2 linked regions of the Prochlorococcus marinus subsp. marinus str. CCMP1375 genome follow. The protein of the gene in region 1 interacts with the protein of each later gene in a pairwise test. Links are inferred from orthologs where the notes say so. Each region holds a gene or a part of one and is shown on either strand. Other genes may lie near its edges. The genes, in order: ruvC and ruvA.

Region 1 (7,420 bases):
TTTGATTATATTTATATAGATCCCCCTTACAAAAAAGATCCTTATTATTATATTTTAGAAAATCTTCTTTTAGGTAATTGGGTTGTCAGTAAATGCCTAGCAATCTGTGAGTTTTCTTTAGAAAAGGGCATAGATGTCCCGCCCAGATGGATTACTAAAGATCAGAAAAGCTATGGGAGCACTGGATTACTTTTTCTCACTCCCAATCTGGGATAGCACTCCCACGCCTATATTGGTTCCAAGCAGCCACGAATAATCCCAAAAGTGTTATTGGGACTAAACCTAAGACAATTCCACAGAGTAGTGGTTCAATCATTTGCTAGCAAAAAATGAGAGTATTAAGGACAATTGTTTCATGTTAACGATCTTTTCGTGAAAAGCACTTCATCAATTGGTGCAGAAGAAAAAGAAACCTTGCTTCACGGGCTTAGGAATCTTTTGATAATCAGTGCGATTGCATGCCTATTGATAGTGTTTTTCATTTTAAATAATAAACCTCCAGATCCTTATGTAGAAAAGAGCTTAAATCTAAATGGAGCAATAGAGGATGGTAATCAATTGTTTCGAATGAATTGTGTTGGATGTCATGGGATATCTGCTCAAGGACTTGTAGGACCAGAGCTGAACAAAGTTACTGAAGAACTAAATGACAAGCAAATAATCAATCAGGTCATTAATGGTCTTACCCCTCCTATGCCTAGTTTTGAAATGGATCCACAATCAATGGCAGATCTACTTGCTTATCTTCACTCGTTAAACAATTGACTTTTAATTTAATTACTCGGCCTCTAAAAATAATACTTGTAGAGCCCTTAGGAGAAATTAATCTTGGCAGCATAGCTAGACTTTGTGAAAACTTTGGAGTTGATGAGCTTCGATTGGTATCACCACGGTGCGATCCAATGAATATTGAGACTCAAAAGATGGCAGTTCATGGCAAAAGGTTCCTTAAAAATGCCTGCATTTATTCAAATCTCTTAGATGCAGTAAATGACTGTGTTCGTGTTGTTGCTACATGTGGTCGAATAGATCATGGGGATATTCCTCTACACACCTCTAAAAATGCATTGCAATGGCTTTTAGAAACAAATCCCAAAGATCCTATTGCAATAATTTTTGGAAGAGAAGACAGAGGCCTTAGCAATTCAGAGCTTCAAATAGCACAAAAAATAATTACTCTTAAAACTTCTGAAAAATATCCTTCATTAAATCTCTCACATGCAGTTGCAATCGTTCTACATGAATTCAAATATTATAATGAGACTAGTAATCATAAAAAGAACTTTATAACTTATAAAACTGCTTCAGCGAAAGAATTAAATGACTGTCTTGATGATGTCAAAAAACTTTTACTGGAAATAGGTTTTTTATATGATCACACTGCAAACGCAAGAATGTCTAAAATTAAAGGATTGCTTCAAAGAGCAGAAGCTCGTTCAAAAGATGTATCTTTAATAAGAGGAATACTAAGACAAATAAGATGGTTTTCAAAGAAAAAATAATCATAATCAACATAAATGAATTGAATGATTAAAATGAGAACTAATCAAAAGCACAGAAAAGTTTACCGTTCTAATGACATAATTAGACAAATAATTAATCTTGCCCTAATTGGAATAGGTTTTGGTGTATTACTAGGATCATTATTGAAAATTATACCTAATAATAAAATTTCAACCAAAACGTTTGCTAAACAAAATAACGAGAAGGAGATAACATTAGATTCAGAATTTTCCCACGAGATTCATACAAGAATAAGTACTCTTGAAAGTAAATGGAAGGAGATAGATACAAAGAATAATGCGTTAAAAGCTAGTGGATATGTTCTTTTAGAAGATGGAAGGTACGCTGAGTTGAATTCGAATCAAATCGCTCCTGCTGCAAGCACAATTAAGATTCCTATTTTACTAATTTGCCTTAAAATGGTTGGGTCTGGTGAACTTAAGTGGAATGAAAAAGTGACTTTAACAAAAGATGATGTAGCAGAGGGTTCTGGATGGATAAGATATCAGCCATTGGGGAAAGAGTTCTTTATTCACGAGATAGCAACTGAAATGATAAGAGTTAGCGATAACACAGCAACTAATCTTTTAATACGAAAGATAGGGGGTATAAACACCATTAATCAAAGATTTAATATGATTGGTTTAAAAGCAACCAAAATAAACAGCTTATTACCAGATCTGCAAGGCACTAATACTACAACAACAAAAGAACTAGTAAAGATACTTGAATTAGCTCTTAAAAAGAATTTCTTAAGTATTGAAGCCAGAGATCTTTTTAGAGATGTTTTGAGCACCTCTGTTTCAAATAAATTAATACCAGATGGGGTCCTCGAAGGACTAGGCAAAGAGAACGGCAATAGTGATTACAAGCTTCTTATTGAAGGTCTACGAGTATTTAACAAAACAGGTGATATAGGCACTGCATATGGAGATGCAGCATTAATACAAATGCCTAACAATACAAATGTTTTTGCAAGTTTCATTGTCCAAGGTCCTTTTAATGATCAACGTTCTCCGGAACTCATAAGAAAATTAACTGCATCAATGATTAGGGTAATAAAAGATTGAACAGCTTTGAAACGCCTATTTCTCAACATTGCTATATCAACCTTTTTAATAAAAAAATAAGCTCTTGGTATCCCCCTTATGAAACAATCCACATAGAAGACAAGCAATTACAAAGTGAGTTCACCTAGGAAGCGCAGAGTATTCCCCTTTGCAGCAGTAATTGGTCAATCAGAGATGAAGCTTGCTCTTCTTCTCAATGTAATTGACCCTCGCATTGGAGGAGTAATGATTATGGGAGACAGAGGTACTGGCAAATCAACAACAATTAGAGCATTAGCAGACCTTCTCCCCGCAATCAAAGTTGTCGAAGGAGATCCTTATAACAGCTCACCAGATGACCCTGACCTTCAAAGCTCAGATGTTCGTGAACAAATAGATCAAGGTACCACTCCTAGTACAGAAAACAAGCAAGTACCCATGGTGGACCTCCCATTAGGAGCAACTGAAGATCGTTTATGTGGAACAATTGATATAGAGAAAGCATTAAGTGAAGGTGTCAGAGCTTTTGAACCAGGTCTTCTAGCTAAAGCAAACCGAGGTCTTCTTTATGTAGATGAAGTAAACCTCTTAGACGATCATCTTGTTGATGTTCTTCTAGACTCGGCTGCTTCTGGTTGGAATACTGTTGAAAGAGAGGGCATTTCAATAAGACACCCTGCAAGATTTGTTCTAATAGGTTCAGGTAATCCTGAAGAGGGTGAATTAAGACCTCAACTTCTTGATCGTTTTGGAATGAGTGTTGAAGTTCGTACCGTTCGCGAGCCAGAACTAAGAGTAAAAGTAGTTGATCAAAGAACTTCCTTTGATAATGATCCTGAGAATTTCGTTTCTTCAATACAGTCATCTCAAGATGAGCTTCAAGCAAAAGTTGTGGCAGCACAAGAACTACTGCAAAGCGTCAATATTGATGATGACCTACGCCTTAAAATCTCAGCAATTTGCGGCGAGCTTGACGTTGATGGCTTGAGAGGAGATATTGTCACAAACAGGTCGGCAAGGGCTTTAGCGGCTTTCGAGGCCCGCTCAGAGGTGACTGAGGAGGATATCGCAAGAGTAATATCATGTTCTCTAAGACATAGGCTGCGAAAAGATCCATTAGAACAAATTGATTCAGGTGATCGAGTAATAAAAGCGTTTTGCAAAATATTTGAAAGAAGTGATCAAGCTAATCTTGCAGACTTTGAATTAGCAGCCATTGAGTAACAATTTGGTAATTCTTGGCATTGATCCTGGCCTAGCAAGAGTTGGGTATGGCCTGATAGAAGTAAATAATCAACGCCAAGTAAAAATGCTTGATTGTGGAATCATAAAAACAAATAAAAATCAATATGAAGGAGAAAGAATGGTTGAAATAGCAAAAGATCTCCGAGTTTTAATCCGTAAATGGAAACCAGGTCTTGCTGCTGTAGAAAAATTTTTCTTTTACAAATCAAGTACTACCATTAGTGTTGTGCAAGCTAGAGGAGTGCTAATAATGACGCTTGCTCGCTTCAAAGTACCTATTGTTGAGTTTCCACCAATGCAAATAAAGTTAGCCGTAGCAGGTTCAGGTCATGCAAAAAAAGACGAGGTACTTGAAGCTGTAATGAGAGAATTACGACTCAAAGTTCCTCCTCGTCCAGACGATGCAGCAGATGCACTGGCAATAGCACTTACAGGATTATTTCAACAATAGGATCTGATTTTCCTAAAAACATTAAAGTAATTTATTAAATGGAAAAATCTAATGACAAAAATGCATTAAGAATAAAGTTTAAAAATATAAGGAAAGCAACCATTTACAAACAGCAAAAACTGATATTTGAGCAAGCAAAGAAATTAATTAAAAGCTTTACTGAAAATCAAGTTAAAGAATCTTTAATTGGCATTTACTGGCCATTAGAAGATGAAGTTGACCTTAGATCTTTAAGAAGATTAAAAGGAATATCAATAGCTTTACCTGCATGCATGAAAAAAGGCGAGATAACTTATCACCGATGGACAGAGAATCCTTTAAGTAAAGATGAATATGGTATCCCTGCTCCATTAAGCCAACCGCCTCTAAGCCCAAGCAAACTTAAACTGTTATTGGTTCCTGCATTAGCTGTAGATAATAATGGAATACGACTAGGATATGGTGAAGGCTGTTTTGATCGTCTTAGGCTCAAAGCTATTTGGCAGAAAATACCTGCCTTCGTTGTATTACCAAAAGCTTGTATAGCCCAATCTTTGTTACCAAAGGATGAATGGGATATTCCCTTTAATGGATGGATCAATGAGAAAGAATCTTTCCATATATAAATCTAGCAAAGCTGGATATTATGTTATTAAAAAATCCAGGTCCAGACTTTATGGGTGAACAAACTAATGAGCCTCAATGTAAAGACTTCGGTAGTCATGCGCTAAACGAAATTGTTGCGAAATTAAAATCAAGTTCTGAGCCTCGTAAACGTTATGAATACTTGCTTTTCTTAGCCAAAAAGCTACCTGTCTTATCAATAAATTCCCTTAACAATTCCATGCAAGTAAAAGGTTGTATTTCAAAGGTATATGTCATTGGTGAACTTAAGGGTGGGAAATTATTCTGGCAAGGGTATTCAGATGCATTAATAACAAAAGGTATGCTCTCACTTCTAATTAAAGGCCTTAACAATTTAACGCCTAAAGAAGTTCTGAAAATAGATCCATCTTTTATAACTGAAACAGGCCTAAGTAGCAGTCTTACCCCTTCTAGGGTTAATGGGTTTATGAACATATTTCTCAAAATGAAAGCTCAAGCTGGAACATTTTTATAGATAGCTTTCATTAACAAAACAAAATACATACAATAAATTCATGAATAATAAAATTGGAATAGGCCTACTTGGTCTTGGAACAGTAGGTACAGGAGTAGCAAACATTGTTAAATCTCCAGACGGAAGGCATCCTTTAGTTTCCAAAATTGAGCTAACTCGTATAGCTGTTAGAGACATTGAAAGGTCTAGAGATATCGAATTAGATCAATCAATACTTACAGATGACCCATTCGAAGTAGTAAAAGACCCAAATGTCCAGATTGTTGTTGAAGCCATAGGCGGTATTGAACCCGCTAAAAGTCTTATTCTTCTTGCTATATCATTAGGGAAATCAGTTGTTACAGCAAACAAAGCTGTTATTGCTAGACACGGAAAGGAAATTTCAGAGGCAGCAAATAATGCTGGTGTTTATGTACTTATAGAAGCAGCTGTAGGTGGAGGCATTCCCATAATTGAACCTTTAAAGCAATCTCTTGGAGGAAATCGCATTAGAAAAATAACTGGAATTATTAATGGAACAACTAACTATATTCTTAGTCAAATGGCTAAAGAAGATGCCAACTATCAAGATGTTTTAAAAGAAGCTCAAAATCTTGGATATGCTGAGGCCAACCCAACTGCCGATGTTGATGGTCATGATGCTGCAGATAAAATCTCAATCCTCAGTGGTCTTGCCTTTGGTGGATCTATCGATAGAGAAGGAATATCTACCAAAGGAATAAGCACTCTTGAAAGCATTGAAATAAACTATGCACGTCAACTTGGTTATGAAATTAAACTACTTGCAATAGCAGAAAATCTATCTATCAATGCTACTACAGCAATTAAATCTATCCCTTTAGGTCTGCGTGTTGAGCCTACTTTTGTTCCTAAAGAACATCCTCTATCGGTTGTAAATGGTGTAAACAATGCCATTCTCATAGAAGGAGATCCAATAGGAGAAGTAATGTTTTATGGGCCAGGAGCTGGGGCCGGAGCGACTGCATCAGCAGTAGTAGCTGACATACTGAACATAGGAGGAATAATGTTAATGCAAAAAGAAGATAAGACACTCGATCCTCTTTTATCTTCTAATAGCTGGCGAGATTGCTTTCTAGCTAATGCTCGCGAAATTGAACACAAAAATTATGTCCGATTAATTACAGTTGATACTCCAGGAGTTATAGGCAAAATTGGAAATGTTTTTGGAAAGAATAATGTTTCGATTCAATCAATAGTTCAATTTGATTCAAGCCATGCAGGAGCAGAAATTATTGTAATCACTCATAAAGTCAGTAAAGGACAAATAGAAGACTCCTTGTCCGAGATAGAACACTTAGAGGAGGTCATTCAAATAGCTGCTCATTTGAGTTGTCTTTGAACAAAGTTAAACATGGCAAAAAATCGAAAAAATTGTTAACTATATAAAAGTTGAGATTTTCTCAACCAATCACTCACTGGTCCACATTTGTTCGGACAAAATTAATCAAAGAACATAAGGATGCAGTCTTACAAAGCTGATTCAATGCCCACAGAAAACCTTAATCAAGGTGACTGCGTTCAGCTGTTAGACGAAGAAAACCTTTTTCAAATAATAGGTATTGATACTGAGCATGAGAAATGTTGGGTAAGACAGTGGCCATTATTACCTAAAGGTTCTCCTGTATTCGAAATATCAATCCAACAAATTGCATCCCCATGAAAGAAATTTAAGAATATTGTTAGTTAAAAGTGAAAGAGAATGATTTCATGAAATTTCTAAGCAAACCCAAATTTAAAAAAAATTTAACTCTAACAATTAATTTCGTAGCTATTTTATTAGTTGTCAGCCAAGTATCATGCAAATCGGATAGGAATTCTAAAAATATAGTTCTTGCTAGTAATGGGAAGATAGAGTCTCTAGATCCAGCACAGGCAAACAAACTAATTGCCATTCAATTAATAAGTAACTTAGGTGATACCCTCTACAGAATTAATTCTAAAGGGTCTCTAATACCTAGGCTGGCAATGGATATGCCTAGAGTTAGTAATGATGGGTTAACTATTTCTATACCTCTTAGAGAAGATGTTCTTTTTCATGATGGAACGATTTTT
Region 2 (7,325 bases), 390 kb from region 1 along the record:
GACCCAGTAAAGAATGGACTTTTGTTTGAAAGATTTTTAAACCCCGAGAGAAAGTCTATGCCTGATATTGATACCGATTTCTGCATTGAACGCAGAAATGAAGTTATTGATTATGTTACTAGAATGTATGGAGAAGATAAAGTTGCTCAAATAATTACATTCAATAGGATGACCTCAAAGGCTGTTCTTAAAGATGTTGCAAGAGTTTTAGACATTCCATATAGGGAGGCTGATCAACTAGCAAAATTAATTCCAGTAGTCAGGGGAAAACCGGCCAAATTAGATGCAATGATTTCTAAGAACTCACCAAGTAGTGAATTTAGAGATAAATATGAGAAAGATCCTTTAGTTAAAAAATGGATAGATATGGCTATTCGTATTGAAGGAACTAATAAGACTTTTGGTGTGCATGCGGCAGGTGTCGTTATTGCATCAGACCCATTGGATGAATTAGTCCCTTTGCAGAAAAATAATGATGGCCAAGTTATTACTCAATATTTTATGGAGGATATTGAATCTTTGGGCTTATTGAAAATGGATTTCTTAGGACTTAAGAATCTTACAATGCTCGAACGTACAGTGAATCTTGTCGAGAAATCTATAGGTGAACGAGTTGATTTAGATGAATTAAGTCTTGAGGATAAGAAAACATATGAGCTTTTATCTAGAGGAGATTTAGAAGGCATTTTTCAACTGGAATCTAGTGGAATGAGACAAATAGTAAGAGATTTGCAGCCTTCATCATTAGAAGATATTTCATCAATATTAGCTTTATATAGACCGGGTCCACTTGATGCAGGGTTGATTCCAAAATTTATCAATAGGAAGCATGGTCGCGAGGCAATTGATTTCCCTCATGCTTCTTTGGCTCCAATACTTGGTGAGACATACGGGATAATGATTTATCAAGAACAAATTATGAAGATAGCTCAAGATCTTGCTGGATATTCCTTGGGACAAGCAGATTTATTAAGACGTGCAATGGGTAAAAAAAAGGTTTCTGAGATGCAAAAGCACAGAGGATTTTTTATTGATGGAGCGAAGAAGAAAGGCGTAGATTCAAAGATCGCTAGTGAACTATTTGATCAAATGGTTCTTTTTGCTGAGTATTGCTTTAACAAGAGTCATTCAACTGCTTATGGAGCTGTCACTTATCAAACTGCATATTTAAAGGCTCATTACCCTGTTGCATATATGGCGGCATTGTTAACTGTCAATTCCAGTTCAACTGACAAGATTCAACGATATATTTCTAATTGCAATTCCATGGGTATTGAAGTTATGCCTCCAGATATCAATTCCTCTGGAATTGATTTTACTCCTCTTGAAAATAGAATTCTTTTTGGATTATCAGCAGTAAGAAATCTTGGAGATGGTGTTATTAGGCAGTTAATAAAAGCTCGAGTTAATGATGGCCTCTTTTTATCTTTAGCAGATCTTTGTGACAGAATCCCTTCTAATATTTTAAATAGAAGAAGTTTAGAATCGCTAATTCATTGTGGAGCACTTGATGCTTTTCATCCAGAGTCTAATCGTGCGCAATTGGTAAAAGACCTTGATTTGATTATTGATTGGGCTGGTGCGCGTGCCAGAGATCGAGCTAGCGGTCAGGGAAACCTTTTTGACTTATCCTCTGAGAAAGAAGAAAAAAGTGATATTTCATCAGCTCCTCAAGGCCCTATTGTTAAAGATTACCATCCCACTGAAAAACTTAAACTAGAGAAAGAGTTGTTAGGATTTTATTTATCCGACCATCCTTTAAAGCAGCTTTCAGAGCCGGCAAAGCTTATTGCTCCTATAAGTTTAATAAATTTAGATGATCAAAGAGATAAATCTAAAGTGAGTGTTATCGCGATGATAAAAGAGATGCGTATTGTTAATACTCGCAAGGGAGATAAAATGTCCATTTTACAAATTGAGGATTTAACTGGTTCATGCGAGGCAGTAGTTTTCCCAAAAAGTTTTTATAGGTTGTCTGATCATTTGCTAACAGAAACACGCCTTCTTTTTTGGGCTTCTGTTGACCGTAGAGATGAGAAAGTTCAATTAATAGTAGATGATTGCCGCTCAATTGATGACATGAGATTTGTCTTGATTGATCTATTGCCAGAGCAAATTAATAAGATTGAATACCAACACCGCCTTAGAGAATGTCTCTTCAAGCATAGACCTGGTAAAGACGAACTTGGAGTCAAAGTTCCTGTTGTTGCTTCTATCAAAGGTATTAATAGTATTAGATATGTTCGCCTAGGACATCAATTTTGTGTAAAAGATGCTAATGCTTTGGTTGAATCTTTAAAGGAGATTTCGTTCAATGCAAGTTGCAGCAAAAGTTTAGTTAAGTAATTAACTTATTCTTCTTTCGAAGTTATAGGTCTGAAGGCACTGCGCATTTTTTCTATATTAGGCCTTATATTTTCCAACCCTAAAATACTGCCTGGTATGTCTTCCCAGCTTGCTGAAAGTATTCCGTAACTTAATCCTAAAAGACCAATTAAAAAACATATTGCAGAACTTAATAGGGTGATAGAAGGAGGAACATCTGTTATCCCTTTTATGATGAGTAAATAACTCACTATAAAAACACCCATTCCTGATAGCGTTGGTATACCAGTAGTAATAGCAATCCTTCTTGCCATGCGGTTTGCTACTGGTTTTGGTATAAAAGATTCTCTCTTTCTTTTATCCTTTCTATTTTTTAATTTATATTTTTTTGAGGAGTCTTTCATATGAATAAGTTTATATTTTCAAATAGTTTGATTATTAGCCTCTAATGCCAAGTTTAGTAACTAGTGAACTGTATCTACTTTCGCTTTGCTTTTTAACGTAATTAAGCAATCGCTTCCTTTGACCAATCATTTTAAGAAGACCTTGTCTGGAAGAGAAATCATGATTATTACTTTGAAGATGTTTGCTTAGTTGGTTTATCCTTTCGCTTAACATCGCTACTTGTACTTCAACCGAGCCTGTGTCGGTTCCATGTGTTTGGTGCTTGTTGATGATTTTTTGTTTTGCTTCAGTATTTAGCGTCATGTTTGTTAAGGGGAATGCCTGGGGAGAAAGCTTAGATGATTTCTTAATCTAACTTGTCGAGTTGCTTCTTAACCACTTTCTGTATTTATTCTAATGAGAGTTTCTTTGAGGAGAGTTTCAAAATCAAGACCTTTGCTAACTTCAAAACTCTCTTGAGCTTTAGATCTAATTGATTTGGAACTTGTTTCAAACTCTAGAAAAGCTTTTTCAATTTCAGAATTCTTGTAGTCAAGATTAAGTAAAGTGCTTCTCACTTCATCTGCAACGTTCGTTTCATACTCTAGTTCTAAGTGATTGTTGGTTTTTTTTAGACTTGAGCCAATTAAATCAGAAAGCTTGTTTTGGAGTTCGATTACTAATCTTTCAGCAGTCTTTTTCCCTACGCCTGGACAACTAGTTAGTTGAGCAATCTTTTTTTTAGTTATTGCAGAAATAAGTTGTTCTGCTGGATTCTTTTCAAGTAGTGAAATTGCAAGTTGAGGACCTACGCCACTAACACTTATTAATTTGCGAAATAAGTCTCGTTCTAATTTGTTCAGAAAGCCTATTAATTGAGATCCATCTTCTCTATGTACTTCGTGAACCCAAAGTATTAATTCTTTTGACGTATTTAATAGCTGAAGGCTTCTACTCAAGAGTTGTACTTCATAGCCAACACCAGAGCATGAAATTAATACTCCTTTTCGAGTTCCGTTTTCCCAGATTTCTATTTTTAGACCATTTAACCAGCTAATCATGAGGGTATTTTATGCAGAGATCTACTTAACCTCCATCGATTGAACAACCAATCATTGCTCCAGCTGCGCCACCAGCAGGCACGGCCCACCATCTGTCTTTACCCCTTGTCCCTGACATTGTTATACCAGCACCAAGCAATCCTCCAATAAGTGAACCTTCCTTGCAATCATTAGTATCTTCTTCTTTAAGGACTGATCCTGTACGCTTAGCTGAACGTTTTGTCTTACAAGGTACTTCTGTTGTTTCAGTCCAGTGATTTACATAGCCTGGAGATTCTTGTGTGCCAGGAAAGTATTCTTCTCTATATTCGGTCTTTGTGCATGTTCTAGATCTTGAGTATCCAGCTTGATAATCATCAGCATTTGCAGTTGAAGAGAAGCTTAGTGCAAAGATTAATGTGAGCAAGAATTTCATGATGACAATCTTTTTACTAATTTTATTAGAAATTTGGTAAATCGCTAAGAGAAATTAATGTCGCGAGTAAAACGCATGTTGCTCCTACAAGTATATAAAACGTTAATGGTTCAGAAAAAATCAGCCATCCCCATAAAGTTGCAAATATAACTTGGGTGTAACTTATTGAACCTGCATATCCTGCAGGCAGGAGGCTAAGACCATTAGTAATTAGCAACTGCCCTAATTGAGTGAATATACCTATTCCTATAAGCCATGCCCATTCTGTTCCTATAGGTAAAACTGATTGATGAATTAAGAATGGCAAAGTTATTGGAATGGAAACTAATGGAAAATAAAAGACAATAACTAGTTGATGTTCTTGTTTAGATAACTTGCGAACTATTACGTAAGCAAGAGCAGTGAGCATAGCTCCACTCAAAGCAACTATTACCGATGGGAACGCTAGTTGTTGATGTGAACTGTTTTCCCATAGCGTATGTACTACAGCTTGAACCCCCAGCCATCCAAGAATTATTGCTAGAAAGATTCGCTTCCGTAATTCTTCATTAAGTATTAACCAAGCTAAAAAAGCAATAAAAGTAGGATAAGTGTATTGAATTATTGTTGCGGCGCCTAAAGGTAAAGAATCAATTGCTTTGAAAACACAAAATAAAGCGCTTGTACCAATTAAGCCTCTTGCTATAAGTAATCTCTTGTTAATACCCCAAGGGTATACTCCTGCATTCCTCATCATTAACCTTGTTGTCAATAAGCTGAATACAGATCTAAAAAAAACAAGCTCTGCAACTGGTATACGTCCCCTAAGATGTTTGATACAGACCGTCATAAGACTGAAAGCCAAGGCGCTTCCAACTAATGTTATAAATCCGTGTGTGTATTTTTTCTGTTTATTCCATAGCGTCCAGTTCATAGGATGTTTATGATTTCGTTCTTAGTAAGGCAATCCTTTAGTTTCATTTGATACATGAATTTTCTTAAGAACTTAAGACTCCTAACTAGAACTATTCCAATCACTTTATGTCCTTCATAATTAAATAATGGTTAATCCTAGGCTTCATCCACGCACTTTAGATGCCGTTAAGGAAAAAGCGGACATAGTCGATGTTGTCGGAGAGCATGTTGTTTTAAAGAAAAAAGGTAAGGAATTTGTTGGAATTTGTCCTTTTCATGATGACAACAGACCTTCTATGACAGTTTCACCTGCGAAGCAATTTTATTTTTGCTTTTCATGCGGGGCTGGAGGAAATTCAATCAAGTTCCTTATGGAGCTTCAACGTCAAAGCTTTGGTGAAGTTGTACTTGAATTAGCAAGAAAGTACCAATTGCCTGTTGAGACTTTAGATGGACCTCAGCAGGAACGTTTTCGTCAAGAACTTTCTCGTAAAGATAGATTGCTTCGGGTTTTATCTCTTGCGAAAAGCTGGTTCCAAGATCAATTGAGAAGTTCTGTGGGAGTTGAGGCGTTGAATTATCTAATGAAGACTCGTCAACTCAATAAGGGGACTATTGATTCCTTTGAGCTTGGTTATGCGCCTCAGAGTTGGGATGGACTTATTACATATATGAATCATGTAGAGAGTATCTCTTCTGAGTTGTTAGTGGAAGCTGGTCTTGTTGTTCCACGTAAGAGTGAGAATGGTTTTTATGATCGATTTAGGAACCGCTTAATTGTTCCAATTAATGACCGTCAGGGCCGTGTAATAGGTTTTGGGGGACGAAGCCTTGATGGATCTGATCCAAAGTATCTAAATTCACCAGAAACCGAACTTTTTGAGAAAGGAAAACATCTTTTTGGTTTAGATAAAGCTGCTAATGCTATTCGTAAGGCGGACAAGGCTATAGTTGTTGAGGGGTATTTTGATGTAATAGCTCTTCATTCAGCTGGTATAAATAATTCTGTTGCAGCATTAGGAACTGCTCTTAGTAGTCAACAAATTAAACAGCTATGTAGATGTAGTGATAGTAAACGCATAATTCTTAATTTTGATACGGATAGTGCGGGTATTCGTGCTGCTAATAGGGCTATTGGTGAGGTAGAGCATCTAGCGATGCAGGGGCAATTGGAGCTAAGGATTTTACAACTGCCTTCCAGTAAAGATCCAGATGAATATCTTCAAGATCATTCGGATTTAGATTACAAAGTTCTTGCAGACAATTCCCCTCTTTGGCTTGACTGGCAAATTGATCAGATTTTGAAGGATAGTGATTTAAGCAAAGCTGATCATTTTCAACGTGCTGTTAGTGGCTTGGTGCAATTGCTTGGAAAGCTGCCTCAGTCGGCATTACGCTCTCATTATCTTCAAAAAGTAGCTGAGTTGCTCAGTGGAGGACAGGCTCGCTTAGCATTGCAGTTGGAAGAAGATCTTCGAAATCAGATTAAAGGACAGCGATGGCATGGACGCTCTAGTCGCTTTGCACTTCCTAGCGAGACAAGTTTAAGAGAACGACTTGAGGCTCAGATCCTTCGTCTTTACCTCCATTTTCCTAATCACCGAGCCTGTATTCGCAATGAATTGAGGCAGAGAGAGCTTGAAGATTTTGCGTTGCATCACCATCGATTGCTTTGGATTGCTATTAGTGAATTAGAAGAGAAACATATCGGCGCAACACTTTTGGAATCTATTAGCCGGGGCGAGAGTAATTCTCAGCAGTTGTCAGAAATAGAACTTTCTAAGATTCTTTTGGATAAATTGGTTGCAGACAATGATGATTCACTTAGCTCTACGCTTACGCGGCTTTTGGAACCTGATGAGTTTCAGTTGGCTTTGATTAAAGAACCTCTTCTTGAATTAAGAGGAACACTTGCTGTCTTAGAGCGTCAGAAAGCTCTAAAGCGTTGTAGACATCTAATTGAGGCTTGGAGTGGACAGAGATTAGAAACCCTTGAAACTTGTATCTCTGCACTTATTGAGCAAGAACAGAAACACCCTAATGAGAAATATGATATGGAACTTAGGATTGATAAAATGTTTGAGCAGCTTAATATAGAAGCTCTAAACTTCCAAGAGTTATATTATGCAGAGCGTAAGCATATTCTTTATTTAGATCAACAACGATGCGCATTATCCAATGCAGGGAATGAAACATTAACGGCATAATTTTTCTTCCTGACATTTAGGTTAAAGATTTATAGACTA

The links.
Region 2: the proteins of ruvC (region 1) and ruvA interact in binary tests that used the Escherichia coli proteins (3 or more experiments, as listed by UniProt). The link is inferred for Prochlorococcus marinus subsp. marinus str. CCMP1375 from one-to-one orthologs.

The regions. Positions count from the first base shown.
Region 1 is NC_005042.1:1,073,255-1,080,674, forward strand. Bases 2,537-5,514 are described here. They hold ruvC (crossover junction endodeoxyribonuclease RuvC), read left to right. Parts: upstream 2,537-3,780; coding sequence 3,781-4,248; downstream 4,249-5,514. Other genes in these bases: PRO_RS05650 (serine hydrolase), read left to right, coding at 2,537-2,573; bchI (magnesium chelatase ATPase subunit I), read left to right, coding at 2,688-3,776; PRO_RS05665 (5-formyltetrahydrofolate cyclo-ligase), read left to right, coding at 4,287-4,853; PRO_RS05670 (SufE family protein), read left to right, coding at 4,904-5,347; PRO_RS05675 (homoserine dehydrogenase), read left to right, coding at 5,388-5,514. Outside these bases: 16S rRNA (guanine(966)-N(2))-methyltransferase RsmD, read left to right, coding at 1-216; petG (cytochrome b6-f complex subunit V), read right to left, coding at 197-316; PRO_RS05640 (c-type cytochrome), read left to right, coding at 373-765; PRO_RS05645 (RNA methyltransferase), read left to right, coding at 762-1,502; more of PRO_RS05650, read left to right, coding at 1,536-2,536; more of PRO_RS05675, read left to right, coding at 5,515-6,707; PRO_RS05680 (hypothetical protein), read left to right, coding at 6,852-7,028; PRO_RS05685 (ABC transporter substrate-binding protein), read left to right, coding at 7,076-7,420.
Region 2 is NC_005042.1:682,185-689,509, forward strand. Bases 1,937-4,819 are described here. They hold ruvA (Holliday junction branch migration protein RuvA), read right to left. Parts: upstream 3,771-4,819; coding sequence 3,102-3,770; downstream 1,937-3,101. Other genes in these bases: PRO_RS03710 (DNA polymerase III subunit alpha), read left to right, coding at 1,937-2,346; PRO_RS03715 (PAM68 family protein), read right to left, coding at 2,352-2,729; rpsO (30S ribosomal protein S15), read right to left, coding at 2,764-3,033; PRO_RS03730 (hypothetical protein), read right to left, coding at 3,796-4,185; PRO_RS03735 (DMT family transporter), read right to left, coding at 4,211-4,819. In the rest of the region: more of PRO_RS03710, read left to right, coding at 1-1,936; more of PRO_RS03735, read right to left, coding at 4,820-5,098; dnaG (DNA primase), read left to right, coding at 5,226-7,286. UniProt on the Escherichia coli protein: The RuvA-RuvB-RuvC complex processes Holliday junction (HJ) DNA during genetic recombination and DNA repair.